3 regions of the Cytobacillus mangrovibacter genome follow, and region 2 is predicted to be linked to each of the others. Evidence: riboswitches for the same ligand, from Rfam matches in the RefSeq annotation. Region 2 holds a riboswitch; each other region holds the start of a gene.

Region 1 (6,515 bases), on a different contig from region 2:
ATAAATTTCTATAATTCCACCTAATTTAACATCAAGCTCATGTGGATCTTTATGAGATAAATCTAGGTAAACCATGTTTTCCCCGTTGATTCCCAACTTCTCATTCACGCAGACATCAAAGATTTCTCTTGTTGCAATATCTCGTGGAACAAGGTTTCCATACGCTGGATACTTCTCTTCTAAGAAGTACCATGGCTTCCCATCCTTATATGTCCAAATACGGCCGCCCTCTCCACGAGCTGATTCACTCATTAGACGAAGCTTGTCATCTCCAGGAATAGCTGTTGGATGGATTTGGATGAACTCACCATTCGCATAGTAAACACCCTGCTGATACACGATTGAAGCTGCAGAACCTGTGTTAATTACGGAGTTTGTGGATTTACCAAAGATAATACCAGGTCCACCTGTTGCCATAATAACAGCATCAGCTGCAAATGATTTAATTTCCATTGAAGTTAAGTTTTGTGCAACAACTCCACGGCAAATGCCTTCTTCATCAATAACAGAACCCAGGAATTCCCAGCCTTCATATTTAGTAACTAAACCTGCAACTTCATGACGGCGCACCTGCTCATCCAATGCATAAAGCAATTGCTGACCTGTAGTTGCACCCGCAAAAGCCGTACGATGATGCTGTGTACCTCCGAAACGGCGGAAGTCAAGCAATCCTTCTGGCGTACGGTTAAACATAACACCCATACGATCCAATAAATGAATAATTCCTGGTGCAGCCTCAGCCATTGCTTTAACTGGCGGCTGATTTGCTAGGAAGTCCCCACCATAAATAGTATCGTCAAAGTGAATCCAAGGAGAATCTCCTTCACCTTTTGTATTTACCGCTCCGTTAATACCGCCTTGAGCACAAACAGAATGTGATCGTTTAACCGGTACTAATGAAAATAACTCAACCGGAGTTCCTGTTTCTGCCACCTTGATTGTTGCCATTAAGCCAGCTAAGCCGCCGCCGACAACGATAACCTTACCTTTACCCATTGTGACTCACTCCCTAATACTTAGTAAATCCGAATTAACACTATTAGATCCGAACAATTAATAGATTATTAAAATTAAATAAATGCTGTAAGCGCACGAATTCCTACAATAGAAAGGGCAACAAAGACACCAATGGTTACATATGTTGAAATTCGCTGTGAACGAGGTGTAATGGTAATTCCCCAGCTAACACAGAATGACCAAAGGCCATTAGAGAAATGGAAAATTGTAGAGATAACACCAAGTAAGTAGAACCAGAACATAAATGGATTCGAAAGGATATTCTCCATCATTTGAAAGTTAACGTCTGCGCCAAATGCTGCTTGAACGCGAGTTTGCCATACATGCCATGTGATAAATACTAGTGTAATAACACCCGATATACGTTGAATCATGAACATCCAGTTACGGAAAAAGCCAAATCTGCTCGTATTATTCTTAGCCGTAAAAGCAATGTAAAGGCCATAAATTGCATGAAATAATAAAGGCAAGAAAATTACAAAAGTCTCTAATAAAGTTCGGAACGGAAGATGTTCCATGAAACCTGCCGCTTTATTAAACGACTCTTCTCCTCCTGTTGCAAAATGATTCACTACTAGATGCTGAATTAAGAACAAGCCAACAGGAATGACACCAAGCAATGAATGCAGTCTGCGATTAAAAAACTCACGATTACCCGCCATGTTTTACCCCCCTAGTTTTTGAAGATGTTGAGGTTTCACTTTCCACTTTTATAAGCATTATGTATACAAATGTTCCACCTAAACATCACGATAAAAATAGTACTGCATATTCTTACAATTATGTGACATGTCCATTTTACTCCCAACATAATATAGCGTCAAGGAAACGATTACATAAAGTGTTCATAAAAGAGAAAATTATTAAAATATATTGGTATTACTTAAATAAAAGAAAAAACCTTATATTTCAATAGACTTCTAGGTTTTCCACATATACTAAAATAACAATAATTTCCTCTAAGAAAAATAACCTTTTTCCATGATTGGGTGACTAAAATTCAACAGTTTTGTATATAATAGAAGAATAATAGAAAGTGGGGAATACAGCTTGGGCGAATCAGCAATAGATGCAATTAAATATGAAAATACAACTGAATCAGTTCCACTATTTGGTTATGAACTTATTCGGGAAGTGCTTTTGCATGAACTATTAGGCAATGATACACCGGAAATCTTATACTGGGCAGGCAAAAGACTTGCTCGTAAATACCCAATGGACACTCTGAATGAAGTAGTTGAGTTTTTTCAGAAATCCGCTTGGGGAGATTTATCGATTGTGAAGGAATCCAAAAATGAAATGGAACTTGAATTGTTCAGCCCTATAATAAAAATGCGATGCAGTCAAAACAATCCATGTACTTTTCAACTGGAAGCTGGATTTATTGCCGAGCAAATAGAGAGTCAAAAAGAAGTCATTTGTGAAGCATTTGAGCACCCTAATAAAAAAAAGGGAAAGATCCATTTTACTGTTAAATGGGATAAGAAGGACAGTATTCTTCCATAAGTAACAAAGAAAAAAGCTTCAACCATATGATGGTTTGAAGCTTTTTTCTTTACCTTTAAGGTGTAACTAAGGTGCCCGAAAGTTTAAAAGCATGGTGCAGCACTTCAACTGCATGCAGCATTTTGGCATGTTCTACCACTGTGGATACTTTAATTTCGGAGGTGCTGACCATTTTCACTTCAATATCATTGGATGCTAATACCGCAAACATTTCAGCTGCGACCCCTGGATTGGATGCCATTCCTGAACCAACAATTGATACCTTAGCAAGTCCAGATTCTGACTCAATTCGTTCATAATTTAACTTTTCCTTGCTGTTCTCCAATACCTTGATTGTATCTTCCAGGTCTTCGTTTTTTATTGAAAAGGATAAATTGGTTAATTGATCTGCTAATATACTATGAATGATAATATCGACGTTAATATGACTTTCTGCTAGTTTTGAAAAAATAACAGAAAGACCTGTTAAGGAGTTCGGTAAACCGATAACAGTTACTCTTGTAATGTCCTCCTCAAAAGCCACTCCCCGCACAACTAAGTTTTGTTCCATTGTTACTTCCTCCTCGATAATCGTCCCAGCTTCTCTTTCAATACTAGAGCGGACTTCTAGCTGAATTTGATAATTTTTAGCAAACTCTACTGCCCTTGGGTGCAGAACTCCAGCACCTAAATGGGCTAGCTCCAGCATCTCATCATAAGATACCGCCAAAAGCTTTCTAGCATCTTTCACATAGCGCGGGTCTGTTGTAAATACACCAGTTACATCTGTGTATATTTCACATTTATCAGCTTGTAATGCTGCTGCTAATGCGACAGCCGTTGTGTCAGATCCACCTCGCCCCAAGGTTGAAATCGCCCCATCTTCTGTTATTCCTTGGAAGCCTGCTACAACAACAATCCTTCCCTGCTTTAACTCACTATCTATTCTTTCTGTATTCATGCCGATAATTCGTGCATTGCCATGAACGGGCTCTGTTATGATTCCAGCCTGCCATCCAGTAAGCGAAACAGCCGGATAGCCTCTATCAGCTAATGCCATGGCTACTAATGAAATCGTGATTTGTTCCCCTGTTGTTAAAAGCATGTCCATTTCTCTTCTATTTGGGCGTATGGATATTCCTTTTGCAAGGTCAACGAGATGGTCTGTTGATTTCCCCATTGCTGAAACAACTACGACTACATCGTTTCCTTTCTCCTTTTCTTCGATCACTCGAGTGGCTACATTTTGAATCTTCTCCGCGTCTCCAACGGATGTTCCACCAAATTTCTGCACGATTAATCCCATGATTTTCCCTCTTCCTACCCTTTTCGGTTAATCTTTTGAAGTCTCACGCAACCATTTTCAAGTGCACATCTGATTTTTAACACAAAAAAACAGCAACGAGAAACTATCTCATTGCTGTGGGATTAACGTACAAAAGAAGCATACGCACACACAGTGAGATAGCTCTCCAAGTCATTTTCAACTTGACAATCTTGCATTTATTCAATACAAAACCAGCAAAGAAAGTGATGAGACTTTCTTCACTTCGGCAAACATTCCCTTTCAAAGCTTTTCATTGAAGCTCATTCTTCTCCAAGCTTTTACTTTTGAAGTTCGCACCTCTACCTTCACTTTAGAGGAAGTTCAAAGGGTTGGTTCCTTTAAACTTACTTTAATACTATAAAGTGATATTTAATTTTTCAGTAATTATAGCATATTCATTTTTTTCAAACAATCTATTCCTGTAATTTTTTTATTAGTTCTTTTGCGACATTTAATGGAATCCCGATATTTGTGAACTCCTCAATAGGTGCATCCTTCATTTTCTTAATAGATCCAAACGTTTTTAATAGCTGCTTCTTCCTCTTTTCTCCAATTCCCGGGATATCATCAAGCACAGATTGAAATGCATTCTTCCCACGCAATTGTCGGTGGAAGGTGATGGCAAAGCGATGCACTTCATCTTGAATTCTTTGCAATAAATAGAACTCTTGGCTGTTTCTTGCAAGTGGAATCATTTCTAGTGGCTTCCCGTAGAGCAGCTGAGATGTCCGATGCTTTTCATCTTTTACAAGTCCAGATATAGGGATATCAAGACTCAGTTCATTCTCTAGTACATCTCTTACCGTTTCTACATGCCCTTTTCCCCCATCAATTATGATTAAATCCGGAAGAGGCAAACCTTCTTTTAGAACCCGAGTGTACCTCCTTCGGACAACCTCCCGCATAGAGTCATAATCATCAGGACCTTGTACAGATTTTATTTTATATTTGCGGTATTCCCTTTTCTCTGGTTTACCATCAATAAAGACAATCATCGCAGATACTGGATCCGTTCCTTGAATATTCGAGTTATCAAATGCTTCGATTCGATGGGGTGTATATATTCCAAGCTGCTGACCTAAATTTTCAATTGCTTTAATTGTTCTTTCTTCATCACGCTCGATTAAAGAAAACTTTTCCTGTAGAGCAATCTTTGCATTTTTATATGCCAGCTTAACGAGATCCTTTTTCTGTCCACGCTGAGGCTTTAGAACCTTTACCCCTAAGAATTCTTCAGCCATTTCAGCATTTACTGAATCAGGAACCAATATTTCACGCGGTTTAAAATGGTTTTCCTTTAAATAGAACTGGCCAAGAAAAGTCAATATTTCATCATCTGGCTCATCATGGATTGGAAACATCGATACATCACGCTCGATCAATTTCCCCTGTCTAATAAAGAAAACCTGCACACACATCCAACCCTTATCTACAGCATATCCAAATACATCCCGATCTGTTAAATCAGTTGAAGTGATCTTTTGCTTCTCCATTGTCGTATCAATATGGGCAATTTTGTCGCGAAACTCTTTTGCCCTTTCAAAATCTAGCTCTTCAGCCGCGGCTGTCATCTTTTCAGTTAAATCTTTCTTAATCTCCTTGTAACCTCCATTAAGAAAGCGAGTAATTTCATCAACCATTTTTTTATATTCCTGCTCACTTACATCGTTAACACAAGGGGCAAGACATTGTCCTAAGTGGTAGTAAAGACAAACACGATCAGGTAAGGTCGAACATTTTCTTAGTGGATAAATTTTGTCCAGCAGCTTTTTTGTCTCATTTGCAGCCTGCACATTGGGATAGGGTCCAAAATATTTCCCTTTATCTTTTTTTACTTTTCGCGTTGTGATTAGGCGCGGGTGCCTCTCTGCAGTTAACTTAATAAATGGATAGCTCTTATCATCCTTTAGCATAATATTGTACTTCGGATCATATTTTTTTATTAAATTCATTTCGAGAATTAAAGCTTCCATATTGGAGGAAGTAACAATGTACTCCAGGTCTTCAATTTCATTGACAAGCCTTAATGTTTTTCCATCATGTGAACCTGTAAAGTACGATCGGACTCTGTTTTTTAATACTTTTGCCTTACCAACATATATAATCGTCCCTTGACGATCCTTCATTAAATAACAGCCTGGCTGATCTGGCAAAAGCATGAGTTTATTTTTTATGATTTCATTCATGGATGTCACCTCCCTAAGCTCCACTCTATCCTATTTTGATCATACAAAAATCCCCGACTTAAATAAAGCCGAGGATTTCTTCAATTAGCTATTTTCTAATTAGGCATGTTTATTTAATAGTTCTGCAAGTGCTTCTTTTGGCTGGAAGCCAACAACTTTATCTACTACTTCGCCATCTTTAAAAACAAGTAAAGTAGGGATGCTCATTACACCATACTTTGCTGATGTTTCTTGGTTTTCATCTACATCAAGCTTTACAATCTTAACTTTATCGCCTACTTCAGAATCAAGCTCTTCTAATACAGGAGCGATCATTTTGCAAGGTCCGCACCATGGTGCCCAGAAATCTGCAAGAACTACGCCTGAACCTGTTTCATTAGAAAAATTTTGATCTGTTACATTTGTAATTGCCATATTATTTGCCTCCTAAATTTCAACTCAAAATCTAACGACAGTATATCATTAGTTTATGTAGTGAAGCTACCAATTTGCTTCACTTT
Region 2 (6,515 bases):
AATTATAGGCGGAGCTAGGGCTCGTTGCCATGACAAACATCCAATAAAACGGAAACAATGAAAATAATGACACGATGGACAAAAGTACATAAATGAGGATTCTGCTAACAGGGGTGCTTCTTCTTTTTTCTACTTTACTCATGTGTTTTCACCCCTTTTCTTCCTGCCATTCCCTGCAATTAGCGATGTATTAATTACGGCAAATAAAGTAATCAGCACTAAAAGAATAATGGCCGTTGCAGATGCGGTACCAAAGGATTGCAATTTAAAGGCATCCCGATATAAATACATAACGATAGTCATGGCCTCATCTCTTGTAAATGCACTATTTCCTAGAAAAACAGTAGGTTCAGAGAATAGCTGCAATGCCCCAACGGTTGAAGTGAATACAGTTAAGATAATAAATGGTTTCAGCATCGGCATCGTTATGTAGATTAGCTGCTGAAATTTATTTGCCCCATCAATCGTAGCTGCTTCATACAAATCATTAGGAATGCTTTGAATACCGGCTAGATAAATAATTGTGTTATAGCCTACCCATCTCCAAAATACCATGATTGAAATAGCAATTTTCGTTCCCCATTCAGAGCTGCTCCAATTCACTGGATCAACCCCTGCCAAACTCAACAAATAATTGACCAAGGAAGAGTCGTGATCGCTAAACAGTACGCTGAAAATAAGGGCCACAGCAACCATAGATGTAATATACGGCATAAAAATGGTTACTCTGAAAAAGTTTTTAAATTTTAAAAAGGCTAGATTTAATAAAAAGGCAAAAATAATTCCGAAAACTAATTGTGGGGCGGTGCCCATAATTCCCATAACAATTGTATTATAAACCGATTTCCAAAATAGGGGATCAGTTAAGACAATTTCAAAGTTTGAGAGTCCAACAAATTTCATCGGACTTAACCCATTCCATTTTTGGAATCCTAAATAGATACTAAATAACGCTGGGTATAAACCAACAAGGGAAAAAATGATAAAGAAAGGCGCAATATATAGATAGCCCGAAATCATATCCTTTTTCTCCTCAGACCTATACCGCTTCTTTCTTATCTTTTTCTTCCTTGGTACTTGATGGACACCCACGTCTCCCTTCTTCTCCACCTTTTCCTTATTACTTTCAGGTTGCATTCTCACACCTCTTTTCCGATCAATAGGCGAAAAGTGGAGCCCACTCACTTTTAAGCTCCACATCCACCTCTAATAAACTAATAACCTATCGATTTAATAAATCCTTCGCTCGCTTAATAGCTGCTGTCCACTCTTTTTCCGGATCTGCCCCTTTAGACTGTACATTCTTTAAAGCATTCAACACTTCCTGGTAAACTGGAAAGTATTTTTCCCCTTTATAAATGGCACCATTGATATCTTGAGCGGCTTTCGCAAAGACAGGAGCTGTTGCCTGTCCGCCAAAGAACTCATCTTCATTCGTCTTAAATTCATCCATTTCATAAACAGATGGTGCAGATGGGAACAATCCCTTTTCCTGGAATGACTTCAATTGATTATCAGGAGAAACTAACCATTGGACAAATTCATACGCTTCCTTCGCATTCTTTGTTTCCTTTGGAATAGCGATAAAAGAGCCGCCCCAGTTTGCAGCAAATTCTGATGGCAATGTTGCCACTTTCCATTTACCGGTTGCTTCGGTTGCATTGCCTTCCATCCAGCCTTTCAACCAGCCTGCACCTAACTCTGCTGCGAATTCCCCTTTATTTACTGCATTGGCCCATTCAGGTGACCACATTTCGAATTTTCCTACAATGCCTAACTCATTTAATTTAACTGCATAGTCATAAGCATTTTTAACCGCATTTCCGTTCTCTTCAAGAATTAATTCTCCTTCAGGATTAAGGAAGGTTTCTTGTGCGGCATCTAAATAAGCCCTAAAGGCCATTTCAATACTATCAATAAAAGGTTTACCCGTTTGTTCCTTTACCTTTAAACCAGCTTCTTCAAATGCCTTTGGTGAATTAATTAAATTCGCTACTTCCTCTGGATCAGTCGGCAGACCTGCTTCTTCAAATACATCCACACGATAGTATAAAGCTTTCGGTCCAATATCCGTTGGTAAACCAATTAAGAAATCTCCATCATTGTTTTCACCAGTATTCCATTTCCAATCCAAGTATTGATCTTTAATATCCTTTGCACCAAGGTCATATAAGTTTTCAAAACGATCTTGTGCTACCTTAAAACGATCTAACTGGTCAATTTCTAACATCGAAATATCTGGGGCACCGCTTCCAGCTGATAATGCTGTAAATAGTGCATCATGGTGCTCCGCCGTTTCAGCTGCTCTTACTTTTATTTTGACATTCGGATTTTCTAGTTCGTATGCTTTAGCTAAATCTTCATATCCAGTAGCACCAAACGTCCAAAAATCCAAAGTAACTTGCTTATCTCCTTTTTCAACATCATCAGAAGACGACTTTTCATTATCATTACAGGCTGCTAATGTAAATGCTAGGGCTGTCGATAATCCTACCGCGACCAGTTTTTTCAAGCTTCTCACTTTTCATTCCCCCCACTTTTTTTTTAGCCATTAATTATTTTCCATTTAAATACTCCGCTGAAATAATTATTTTCCCTTTTTTTGTATCATTCACCTTCTTTTTTTGAAATTTGATTCTTAAAACTAAATTATTGCAAGATAACTCGGAAACCGATTTCTAAACTTCGGGAGAAATCTAGTCTTTTCTATGGAGGAAACCGCTTTCAATACAGATTATAAACCTAATATTCAGAAAAATCAATGATTTTATAGAAACCGGTTTCCATAATTTCTTTTAAAATTCTACAAAAAACTCCATTTGGCTCATGCTTTTCTCTCTGGTTTCCTCCATAAAAAAAAGCACGCTGGCTGCGTGCAATAGAATTAATTTGATAAATCGCAATCCTTTAACGGGATCCATTTTGTCTTTTTCGTAAATTTGTAACCAAGCCATAAAATAAGGAATAAAGGCAGTCCTATATAAGAAACCACTATACCGTTCCAATCAATATGATCCCCCATAAAGGCTGAATAGTTTTGTCCTAATACGACGAAGCCACAAACTGCGAAGGCGAAAATAGGGCCAAATGGAAATAACTTTGCTTTGTATGGTAAAAGGCTTAAGTCTTTTCCTTGGGCAACAAATGCCCGTCGGAATCGATAGTGACAAATGGCGATTCCAAGCCATGCAATAAATCCTGACATTCCTGAAGCATTTAGTAGCCAAACATAGACAGTGCCGTCACCAAATAATGAAGCCAAGAAAGCAAGTGTTCCGACTAATGATGTTGCAATCAAAGCATTTACAGGAACACCTCTTTTATTTAATTTTCCAAGAAACTTAGGTGCTTTTCCTTCACGTGCTAAATCCCAAAGCATACGTGTGGAAGCATACATTCCTGAGTTACCGGCAGATAGCACGGCTGTTAAGATCACTGCATTCATTACGGAAGCAGCAAAGGCAATTCCTGCCTTTTGGAAAACGATTGTGAATGGGCTAACCGTTACATCACTGCTTGCAAGATTCCCATTTGTATACGGAATAATTAAACTAATTACTAAAATTGCTAGCACATAGAATAAAAGGATGCGCCAAAATACTGATTTTACAGCCTTAGGAATTGATTTACCAGGATCCTCGGTTTCACCCGCTGCTACACCTAGCAACTCTGTGCCTTGGAAAGAGAAACCCGCTGCCATAAATATCCCAAGCATTGCCATAAAGCCACCATGGAACGGTGCATCTCCAACCGTAAAGTTCTTTAAGCCAATTACCTGACCACCCATGATTCCGAAAATCATTAAAGTACCAACAATAATGAAGATGATTACAGTAACGACTTTAATTAAGGAGAACCAATATTCTGCTTCACCAAAACCTTTTACAGATAGAAAATTTAATAAAAACATGATTACTAAGAAAAGCGCACTCCATATAATAGAAGGCGTATCTGGGAACCAAAATTTCATAATCATGGTAACAGCTGATAGTTCTGCTGCAATAGTTATCGCCCAGTTATACCAATAGTTCCAGCCAAGAGCAAATCCGAGTGACGGGTCAACAAACTTGGCGGCATATGTGCTAAAGCTCCCTGCAACAGGCATGTAGGCGCCCATTTCCGCAAGACTCGTCATTAAGAAATAGACCATAATCCCAATCACAAGATAGGAAAGGAGAGCTCCTCCGGGACCAGCAGAGTGGATTGCTCCGCCGCTGGCGAGAAAAAGGCCTGTTCCAATAGTTCCGCCTAAAGAAATCATGGTTAAGTGACGTGTTTTTAAACTGCGTTTTAAGCCGGTAGTTTCTTTATTGGAAGAAACTGTACCAGTGCTAAAATTATCTTTTCTTTCATCAAATGTTCTCATTGCTTTTACTCCTTTTCATCAGTTTTTCTAGCACATAGTCTTCAATGAAGACCCATTAGCTTTTCTAATTTGGAAGGAGTTTGGAATAAAAAATGTCACCGAAGTAGAATCAGGTGACATTATCAATAGCCCGCATCATACCTTCCGAAAGATAGCCCAACACGAATGGCTGGTAGGACCAATCGTGACAGTTCTGTTCCTATTTGGAGACAGCCCCAGCATGCTTAACCAGAGAGACAAGCACACTTCGGCAGCTTTTCCTTTCAAACGGAGTCAAGTGATGTCTCTGCATCTCGTCCGCCTTACTAATAAAAACTGCGACCTCTACCTCATCGGTTGATGAGGATTTATTATATTAAATTATTACGTTACTAACTTTATAATACTATTTTACAATAGTCAATATCTCGTTGTTTTACCCTATTCCGATATGCCGTTTTAATGGGGATAGTTATCATTTACCAATTAAATAGAATATAAAATAAAGCAAAATACTTTCTAAGTAAAATTTATTGTTAATGGTTGATCATTCTTCTACGTATAAAGCTTGAGCACTCGAATTAAGAAATTAAACATGTCCATTATCACTGTACCTGTCATCAAAGGAGGAAAAGCGGAAATTTCCATGGACTTCCTCCCCATTCCTAAGAGGAGTCTGGTATTAAGGGGAGAATAATCTAATATAGTGATAAAAGAATAAACTTATAGAAAGGTGTGACGAATTGAAAAGGCTATTTTTACCCTTACTTATCTTAATCTCGAGTGCATTATATATTTTTATCATTCCAGATGCGCCACTTCTTCTCAATCTTCCATTTAAGCTAATTCCGATGTGGTTAATCATTACTTATGCTTTTATACAATTTAGAGGAAAAGGCTCTAGCACTAGCTGGATTATTTTAACTGGATTAGTATTTTGTATGTTTGGGGATGGTTTACTTCATTGGTTCCTGATTGGGCTATCTGCCTTTTTAATAGGCCATATTTTTTATCTCATTGGATTTTTTAAGGAGTGGCAATTTTCCCTCATCCGCGTTTTATCGATTATTCCTATCGGTTTCTATGCTATCTTTATTGGTCATATTCTTACCGAATCTCTAATCGAAAATGGAAATAGCGCTTTATTCATTCCAGTTTGTTTATATACGATCATCATATCAACGATGGCCTGGTCTGCCATTATGACCGGCAATAAATGGGCAATTACAGGGAGTATCTTATTCGTTATCTCTGATTCGATCTTAGCGTGGAATCGGTTTGTTTCCGACATCCCTTATTCATCTGTCCTAATCATGACCACCTATTACACAGCCCAATTTTTTATAGCCCGTAGTTTAAAATTCTTTCAAAAGGGGTCTAATTCTTTATATTAGGCCTTTTCTCAATTAATTTAAGAGCAGTTGCTGCACGAAGTATATATTCCCCTTTTCACTCCTGCCATTAATGTAAACAGCCATCGGGTCAAACATCCAAAAAAAAATCAGAGCCTAAGCCCTGATTCATTTTTTCAAAGAAATAATAGACTGTTAAATCTTTGTTAGCACAATACCAACTAGCGCGGAAATAACCCCGATGACCTGATATATTCTGAGCCTTTCTTTATATAACCAACAGCTGCTGAGAACGACAACTAAACAACTTAAACTTACAATCGGGAAGACAATACTTGCTACTCCAGCGTTAAGAGCAAAAAAATAGCTGCTATAACCTATAACACTAATACATCCAATAATGGCACCAAATTTCAACTCTGTACGCTGCCATTTTTCCTTCATAATAATACTATTAATAATCAAATAAGTTGCACCGCCTCCATACATACAAACAAGCGTATTAATGGAATCAATATGTAAATGTGAAGATGTTTTCATAAGCACACCGAGTACACCAAACGATACAACCGATAATAAAATGCGGTACATCCACGGCCTATAATCCAATTTAACACCATTACCTGGTACATATTGGATGATAGCTGCAGAAGCAAGCATAATAATAATGCCACTCCACTGAATGAGCGTAATATGCTCGTGGAAAATAAGTGCCGCACTAAGTATAGGAATAACCGTATTTGTACTGATAAGTGGTGACGTTAAACTTGCAGGTCCCTTCTCAAACGCCTTTGACATTTGAATATTACCGTTTGCAT
Region 3 (6,515 bases), on a different contig from region 2:
TCCGATGACTAGATGAAGACTGACTGCTAAGATGATATTAATGCCAATAAAAATGAGCGTATTAGAATAGAATTGATTTAAGATACCGGCGTTGATGAGAAGTTGAACCGTTCCATAAAGTACAATTGATAAAATTAAAAAGAGCCAAAATCCTTTTACCTTTTTCATAGACTTCCCACCTACACTTTCTCTCTAGCATTTTTACCGAAGATGCCCGACGGTCTGAATAAAAGAATTAATATAAGAATAATAAAGGCTGCCGCATCTCTCCATAGAGAGTAGCCTAATGCACTTACCACTGTTTCCACAACTCCAAGTACGAGACCTCCGACCATTGCACCTGGAATAATTCCGATTCCGCCTAAAACAGCCGCAACAAACGCCTTTAAGCCAGGGATAACTCCCATAAGTGGTTCAATTTTTGTATAATACACACCAAAGAATACACCTGCCGCTCCTGCTAAAGCTGAACCAATAGCAAATGTTGCAGAAATGGTTGTATTTACATTGATCCCCATTAAACGGGCAGCATCCATATCATGGGAAACAGCACGCATAGCCTTTCCAATCTTTGTTTGATGAACAATAAATTGTAGAAGGATCATTAGAATAATTGAGACAGAAAGAATTAAAATGGATTGACTGCTTATTTGTGCTCCAAAGAAGTCAAATGTTTTATTAGATAATACATTTGGATAAGCTTCAGGTTGTGCACCTCTAAAATAAATAACTACATATTGTATGAGAAGAGATAAACCAATTGCCGTGATTAATGCAGCAATCCGAGTGGCATTTCGAAGTCGTCGATAAGCAATCCGCTCAATCAGTACACCAAATAGAGCACAGACAACCATTGCCAGCAATAATGCAGGAAAGAAGCCTAGGCCCCAACCTGAGATGGCATAAAAACCGACAAAAGCACCAATCATAAAAACTTCGCCATGAGCAAAGTTAATTAATTTAATTATTCCATAAACCATCGTATATCCTAGCGCGATCAATGCATAGATACTGCCGAGTGAAATACCGTTTATTAATTGCTGTATCCATTCCATGAATTTTCACTCCCTCAACTAAAATGCGAAAAAAGCTTACACTCCAAAAACTTACATTTTTTGCACCCTTTTCAATAGAAATGGGAGGATAGATTATCCCCCCATTTCTCCAGCTTCTCTTAAGGATTAACCTTAGATTTGAAGACTTGCTTCCCATCTTTATGTTCTAAAACAGTCGCTGATTTAATTGGGTTGTGTAGTTCGTCAACAGTAACAATACCAGTTACAAGCGCTAAATCTTTAGTAGCTGCTAGAGCATCCTTAATTTTCGTTGCATCCGATGTACTGCCAGCACGCTTCATTGCATCTGCTAAGAAGTAAACTGAATCATAGCCAAGTGCATTAAATGCATCAGGCGACTTTCCATCATACTTTTCAGAGAAACTAGTTACAAATTTTTGAATCGTTTCATCTGGATCTTGTGCTGAGTAATGATTTGTTAAGAATGTGTTATTTAAAGCATCTGCACCAGCTAAATCAACAAGAATTGGTGAATCCCAACCATCAGCTCCCATAAATGGAACATCAATACCCATTTCACGAGCTTGCTTAATAATTAAGCCTACTTCTTCATAATAACCAGGGATAAAGATAAACTCTGGATTTGCAGATTTAATACGTGTTAATGTCGAACGGAAGTCCGTATCTTTTGCCACATAAGATTCTTCTGATACAACTTTTCCACCTGCACCTTCAAACGTTTCCTTAAATGAAGCTGCAAGGCCTTTTGCATAGTCACTCGCATTATCTGCATAGATAGCTGCATTTTTCACTTTTAAATCTCCAGAAGCGAAATTAGCTGCAACTGTTCCTTGGAATGGGTCAATGAAAGAAGTACGGAAAACAAATTCATTCACATCTCCATTTGTTCCAACTGTTACGTTCGGGCTCGTACCAGATGGTGATAATAGAATCGTTTTATTAGAATTAGCAATTTCAGCCTGTGCTACTGAATTTCCACTAGTAGCCGCACCAATAATAGCCGTTACTTTATCTTGGTTTGTTAATTTAATCGCTGCGTTCGTTGCTTCTGCAGCATCAGATTTATTATCTACTTTGATAATTTCGATTTTCTTTCCATCTACTCCGCCACTATTGTTGATTTCTTCAACAGCAAGCTCAATCCCTGCCGCTATCCCTTGTCCATATGAAGCAACAGGACCTGAAAGCTCAAGGTTCGCACCTATTTTAATGGTATCTCCACCACTAGAACCTTTTGAGCCTTCTGTACCAGCTTTTTCCCCACCGCCGCAGCCAGCTAATAATCCAGCTGCCAATGTTGAAGCCATAAGTACTGAAGTAATCTTTTTCTTAAAAAACATCCCTAATCCCCCTTTGTCTGATTGTTCCGATAATTAAAAGCGTAATCTTGCATTTGTATCTGGTTATACGCAGGCCCACACTCTCTCATAACCTTTTCAAATAGCCCGACCATACTCCTAACTTTCTGAAACAAAATGTAAAATATGATATTTTCTAACTACTTGCTCTAATCTAAAAATAGTATAATATTTTTAGAGTTATCTGTCAAAACAATATTTTAGCAAGATTATAATTTTTCAAAATATTTATTCTTTACAATTACATTAGAATTATTTTTTCTTCTATTATTTTTTTACTATCAAAACATTTGAAAAGGCTCTCTCAACATGAGAAAGCCTTTTCCTTTATATTATTTATGTCTCCTGCCAGTCCACTTTTGAAATTCTGCCAGCTATTATAGCAAAAAGAATAAGTAGAAGTGCAACTGCTAAGAGAGCAAGAACCGTACTGCCCGTAAATCCAATCACTAAATAGCCAATTCCTGCAATTATAGCTGAGGTCACAGCATATGGAATCTGCGTCATTACATGATCCATCAAATTACATCCTGCACCAGTCGCTGAAAGGATGGTTGTATCGGATATCGGTGAACAATGGTCACCAAATACAGCACCAGCTAACACGGCTGCTAAAGCCGGCAATAAGAGACTTACATCTGTTGCGGCTGCAATATCCCCAGCAATCGGAAGGAGTATTCCAAAAGAGCCCCATGATGTTCCTGTACTGAATGCCATAATACAAGCGATAACAAAAAGGATAAACGGCAGAAATGAAGAATTTAAATTTGTGCTATCTGCAATGCCAGCTAAATACTTTCCTGTTTCTAAACGTCCGATTAAATCAGCAATAGCCCAAGCAAATAAAAGGATATACACAGCTGGAAGCATCGACTTTGTCCCTGCCCAAACTCCTTTTCCTAAGACATTCCCGTTTACAGCTTTTAATATAACCACTTGACGGATAAAAAAGCCTAAAGTTACGATTAACCCGAGAAGCCCGCCTAGAATCAATGACTTGGTAACATCCGTATATTCAAAAATAGCTAGGATCGTTTTTTCCTCAGCCGCTTCATAGCCTGTCCAAAGCATTGTCCCAACTGTTCCAACAATTAGGGCAACAATCGGCCATACTAAATCCCCAACAGTTCCTTTTGAACTAGTCGGCAAATCCTCTTTCAATTCTCCTGCAGCTGGCTTTGAAGGATCTGTAACCAGTCCTTCCTTTACAGCACGCAGTTCATGCACTCTCATCGGTCCAATTTCCACATTTCTGAAAGCAACAATGAACACCATTGCCAAAGTGGCCCAAACATATAAGTTCATCGGAATTATTTGCATAAATGCAGAGAATGCGGAGTAATCTGTTATATTATGTGTTGCTAGAATCGTTCCGATTAACGCAATGATTGAAGCACCCCAGCTAGACACAGGTGAAACAACACATATAGGTGCTGAAGTTGAATCAATCAAATAAGCTAACTTCGCTCTTGATACCTTCTGACGATCAGTGATTGGCTTTGAGATTTGACCAACTGCAAGCGCATTAAAATAATCATCGATAAAAATGATAATACCTAAGACGGCTGTAACGATTTGTGCACCTATTCGGGATTTCACTCGCTTGATTGCCCATTCACCAAACGCTCGGCTTCCCCCAGAAATAGAAATAAAAGATGTAATAATCCCTAGTATGATTAAGAATAAAAGGATATAAATATTCGAGTAATTCATTTCCCCATCTGATACAAAGATGCCTTTTACCGAATCATAGATGGTACTTATGGTGCCTGTTATACTAAACTCTGCTAGTAATAGAGAGGCTGATACGATTCCTACACCTAAGGATATCAAAACCTTCCGTGTAAATATGACCATGATAATCGCCAAAAATGGCGGGATTAGTGAAAAAATGGTATTTTCCATTTTTGTTCCTCCTCTTAATTAGTATGAGATATACGTTTGAATACTAATCCTTTATTTAGAGGGAATTGATAATAATAGAAGAAAAATAAAAAAAGAATAACGATAGAGATTGTCTACCATTACTCTTTATTAAGTAATTAGATTCTCCATCACGTCCTGTAGCTCCCCAATATGAAGGAAATCAAGCACTTGGCCTCCATAATGATAGTGTTACCCTTATTCAAAGTAACCCCAACAAATTATTGTTGACACAATTCATTTGCTTCGGCAAAATTCCCTTTTAGCTGTAATCACTGTTGTCATCCTCACACAGCTTACTCTTGAATTCCGCGCCTCTACCCCATCGGATATGATAAGGTTTATTTAATTGTATATTACTATATCAGAATAACAGAATGCTGATAAGCTATTGTCATTAAGTATAATAAATACTTTTTATGAAGTTCCTCTTTATTATTGACAATTCTTGTTAACATTTCTGCTATCTAAAAAGTTGTGTCACAAGCAGTCACAACAATATTTAACTCTATTTTCAAGTCTAACTCATATGGCTCTACCTGTTCACCATCATGCTCCATAATTCGAATAATAGGCCGGTCACCTAGACCTGTATTTTGCCCAGAAACAATTCCCTTTCGGCCATCACTCAGTTCAACTGTTATCCCAACCGGGTAAATAGCAACAGCATAGCGGAAAGCTTCAACAACTTGCTTCTCAAACAATGTTCCTGAACCTGCATAAAGAATCTCTAATCCTTCATGCGGAAGCATCGCTTTCCGATACACACGATTGGAAGTTACCGCATCAAATACATCCGCCACAGCTATGATTTTTCCGAAATAATGAATATCCTTTCCTGAAATCCCTCTTGGATATCCTGATCCATTAATCCGTTCATGGTGCTGATAGGCACAATGAGCAACCAATAAGGGAATCGTTTGTACCTTCCTCAATATTTGAAAACCTGCCTCAGCATGTTCTTTTATCGCAATATACTCTTCTTCCGTTAATCTTCCCGGCTTTAACAATACATCTAAAGGTACTTTCAACTTTCCAATATCATGAAAAATGGCTCCTAAACCAAGGGTTTCAAGCTCCTTTGGTGAAAGCTTCAGCTCCATTCCGATCGCTAAAGAATAGAGCGTCACATTTAAGGAATGGGTAAATATATAATTATCGTAGGAAAAAGCATCAGAAAGCAGATTTATTAATTCCTTATCCTCCGCTAATTCAGCCATTAAAAAACGGATCAATTCTGATAGACGCCTCGAAGCTTTTTCAACAACGAAAGAATTGGTTAAGTTAGCATCCTTTTGAATTTCAAGGAAAATCGAATTAATTGTTTGAATCGCTTCCCTGCGAACTGGATCTGAAAGAGTGCTCTTGTATTGAATATCTTCTGTTTGATTATCTTTTATAAAGATATAACTAATACCCAAAGCTTGAAGACGCTGAATCATTCCTTCCTTCAGCACTACACCTTCGTTTAGTAATATTTGTCCTGTTTCATTATAAATAGCTCTAGCAAGAATTGTATCGACCTCTACAGATGTTGTTGTCACTAATCTCATAAATTACTCCTATACAATTTCCGTAGTTTTTTCATTTTCGTATTCATAAATAATCACCTTTATCCATCATACCTTTTTTCGCCAATAAGTGACAGATGCCACTGCCACTTTGTCGAAAAATATTGACAGTTTATTCATTTAAAGAATTTAGTAAGAATAAAAAAGGCAGCCGGAATGAACTTTCCGGCATGCCTTTTATATCATTTTAAGAAGGGCCTCTTTTCCTATCATACCTTTATGAATCCCTAACGATTCTGCTTCATAGGTAACAGATTCTAATGGTGCCTCCAGAAGCTGTTCGATCGTTTTTACACCCACAGCTCTGCCGGCAATTACTTTGCGATCCTTTAACTTCTCATTTAGCAACGCAACATCTAGGGCACCACACATGATATATCCTTTATCACTTGTTACAACAAGTAAATTGGTTTTTGGCAATTCCACCGAGACACACAGGAATGTATGGCCCTTTATATCAATCGGCTTTAAATCAATCATGATCTTACACTCCTTTCCTACCCACTACAAACTATGCTAGTGACTAAAAAAGCGTGTAATATCACCAAGCCTACTTTTATATTTCAAGTATCATATTCGTTGGCCCTACATGGATAGGCATTAAAACAATTCCAATTGTCTAGGGG

Evidence for each region. A riboswitch is a leader RNA that binds a small molecule or an ion and turns the genes downstream of it on or off. The one in region 2 is predicted to bind lysine.
Region 1: linked by a shared signal. The riboswitch ahead of ACFYKT_RS11410 (aspartate kinase) and the one ahead of ACFYKT_RS15325 (amino acid permease) in region 2 are both predicted to bind lysine.
Region 3: linked by a shared signal. The riboswitch ahead of ACFYKT_RS09995 (Na+/H+ antiporter NhaC family protein) and the one ahead of ACFYKT_RS15325 (amino acid permease) in region 2 are both predicted to bind lysine.

What each region holds. Positions count from the first base shown of each region.
Region 1 covers NZ_JBIACJ010000005.1:218,856-225,370, forward strand. The annotation lists gene sdhA (succinate dehydrogenase flavoprotein subunit) at 1-996, opposite strand, end outside; gene ACFYKT_RS11400 (succinate dehydrogenase cytochrome b558 subunit) at 1,071-1,679, opposite strand; gene ACFYKT_RS11405 (YslB family protein) at 2,068-2,523, shown strand; gene ACFYKT_RS11410 (aspartate kinase) at 2,579-3,808, opposite strand; lysine riboswitch at 3,960-4,139, opposite strand; gene uvrC (excinuclease ABC subunit UvrC) at 4,243-6,015, opposite strand; gene trxA (thioredoxin) at 6,115-6,429, opposite strand.
Region 2 covers NZ_JBIACJ010000008.1:80,846-87,360, reverse strand. The annotation lists gene ACFYKT_RS15340 (carbohydrate ABC transporter permease) at 1-142, opposite strand, end outside; gene ACFYKT_RS15335 (carbohydrate ABC transporter permease) at 139-1,137, opposite strand; gene ACFYKT_RS15330 (ABC transporter substrate-binding protein) at 1,223-2,521, opposite strand; gene ACFYKT_RS15325 (amino acid permease) at 2,885-4,366, opposite strand; lysine riboswitch at 4,511-4,701, opposite strand; gene ACFYKT_RS15320 (lysoplasmalogenase) at 5,089-5,739, shown strand; gene ACFYKT_RS15315 (DMT family transporter) at 5,893-6,515, opposite strand, start outside.
Region 3 covers NZ_JBIACJ010000004.1:298,661-305,175, reverse strand. The annotation lists gene ACFYKT_RS10010 (branched-chain amino acid ABC transporter permease) at 1-168, opposite strand, end outside; gene ACFYKT_RS10005 (branched-chain amino acid ABC transporter permease) at 180-1,055, opposite strand; gene ACFYKT_RS10000 (ABC transporter substrate-binding protein) at 1,175-2,377, opposite strand; gene ACFYKT_RS09995 (Na+/H+ antiporter NhaC family protein) at 2,732-4,300, opposite strand; lysine riboswitch at 4,452-4,646, opposite strand; gene ACFYKT_RS09990 (HD-GYP domain-containing protein) at 4,786-5,871, opposite strand; gene ACFYKT_RS09985 (YunC family protein) at 6,067-6,369, opposite strand; gene ACFYKT_RS09980 (DUF72 domain-containing protein) at 6,490-6,515, opposite strand, start outside.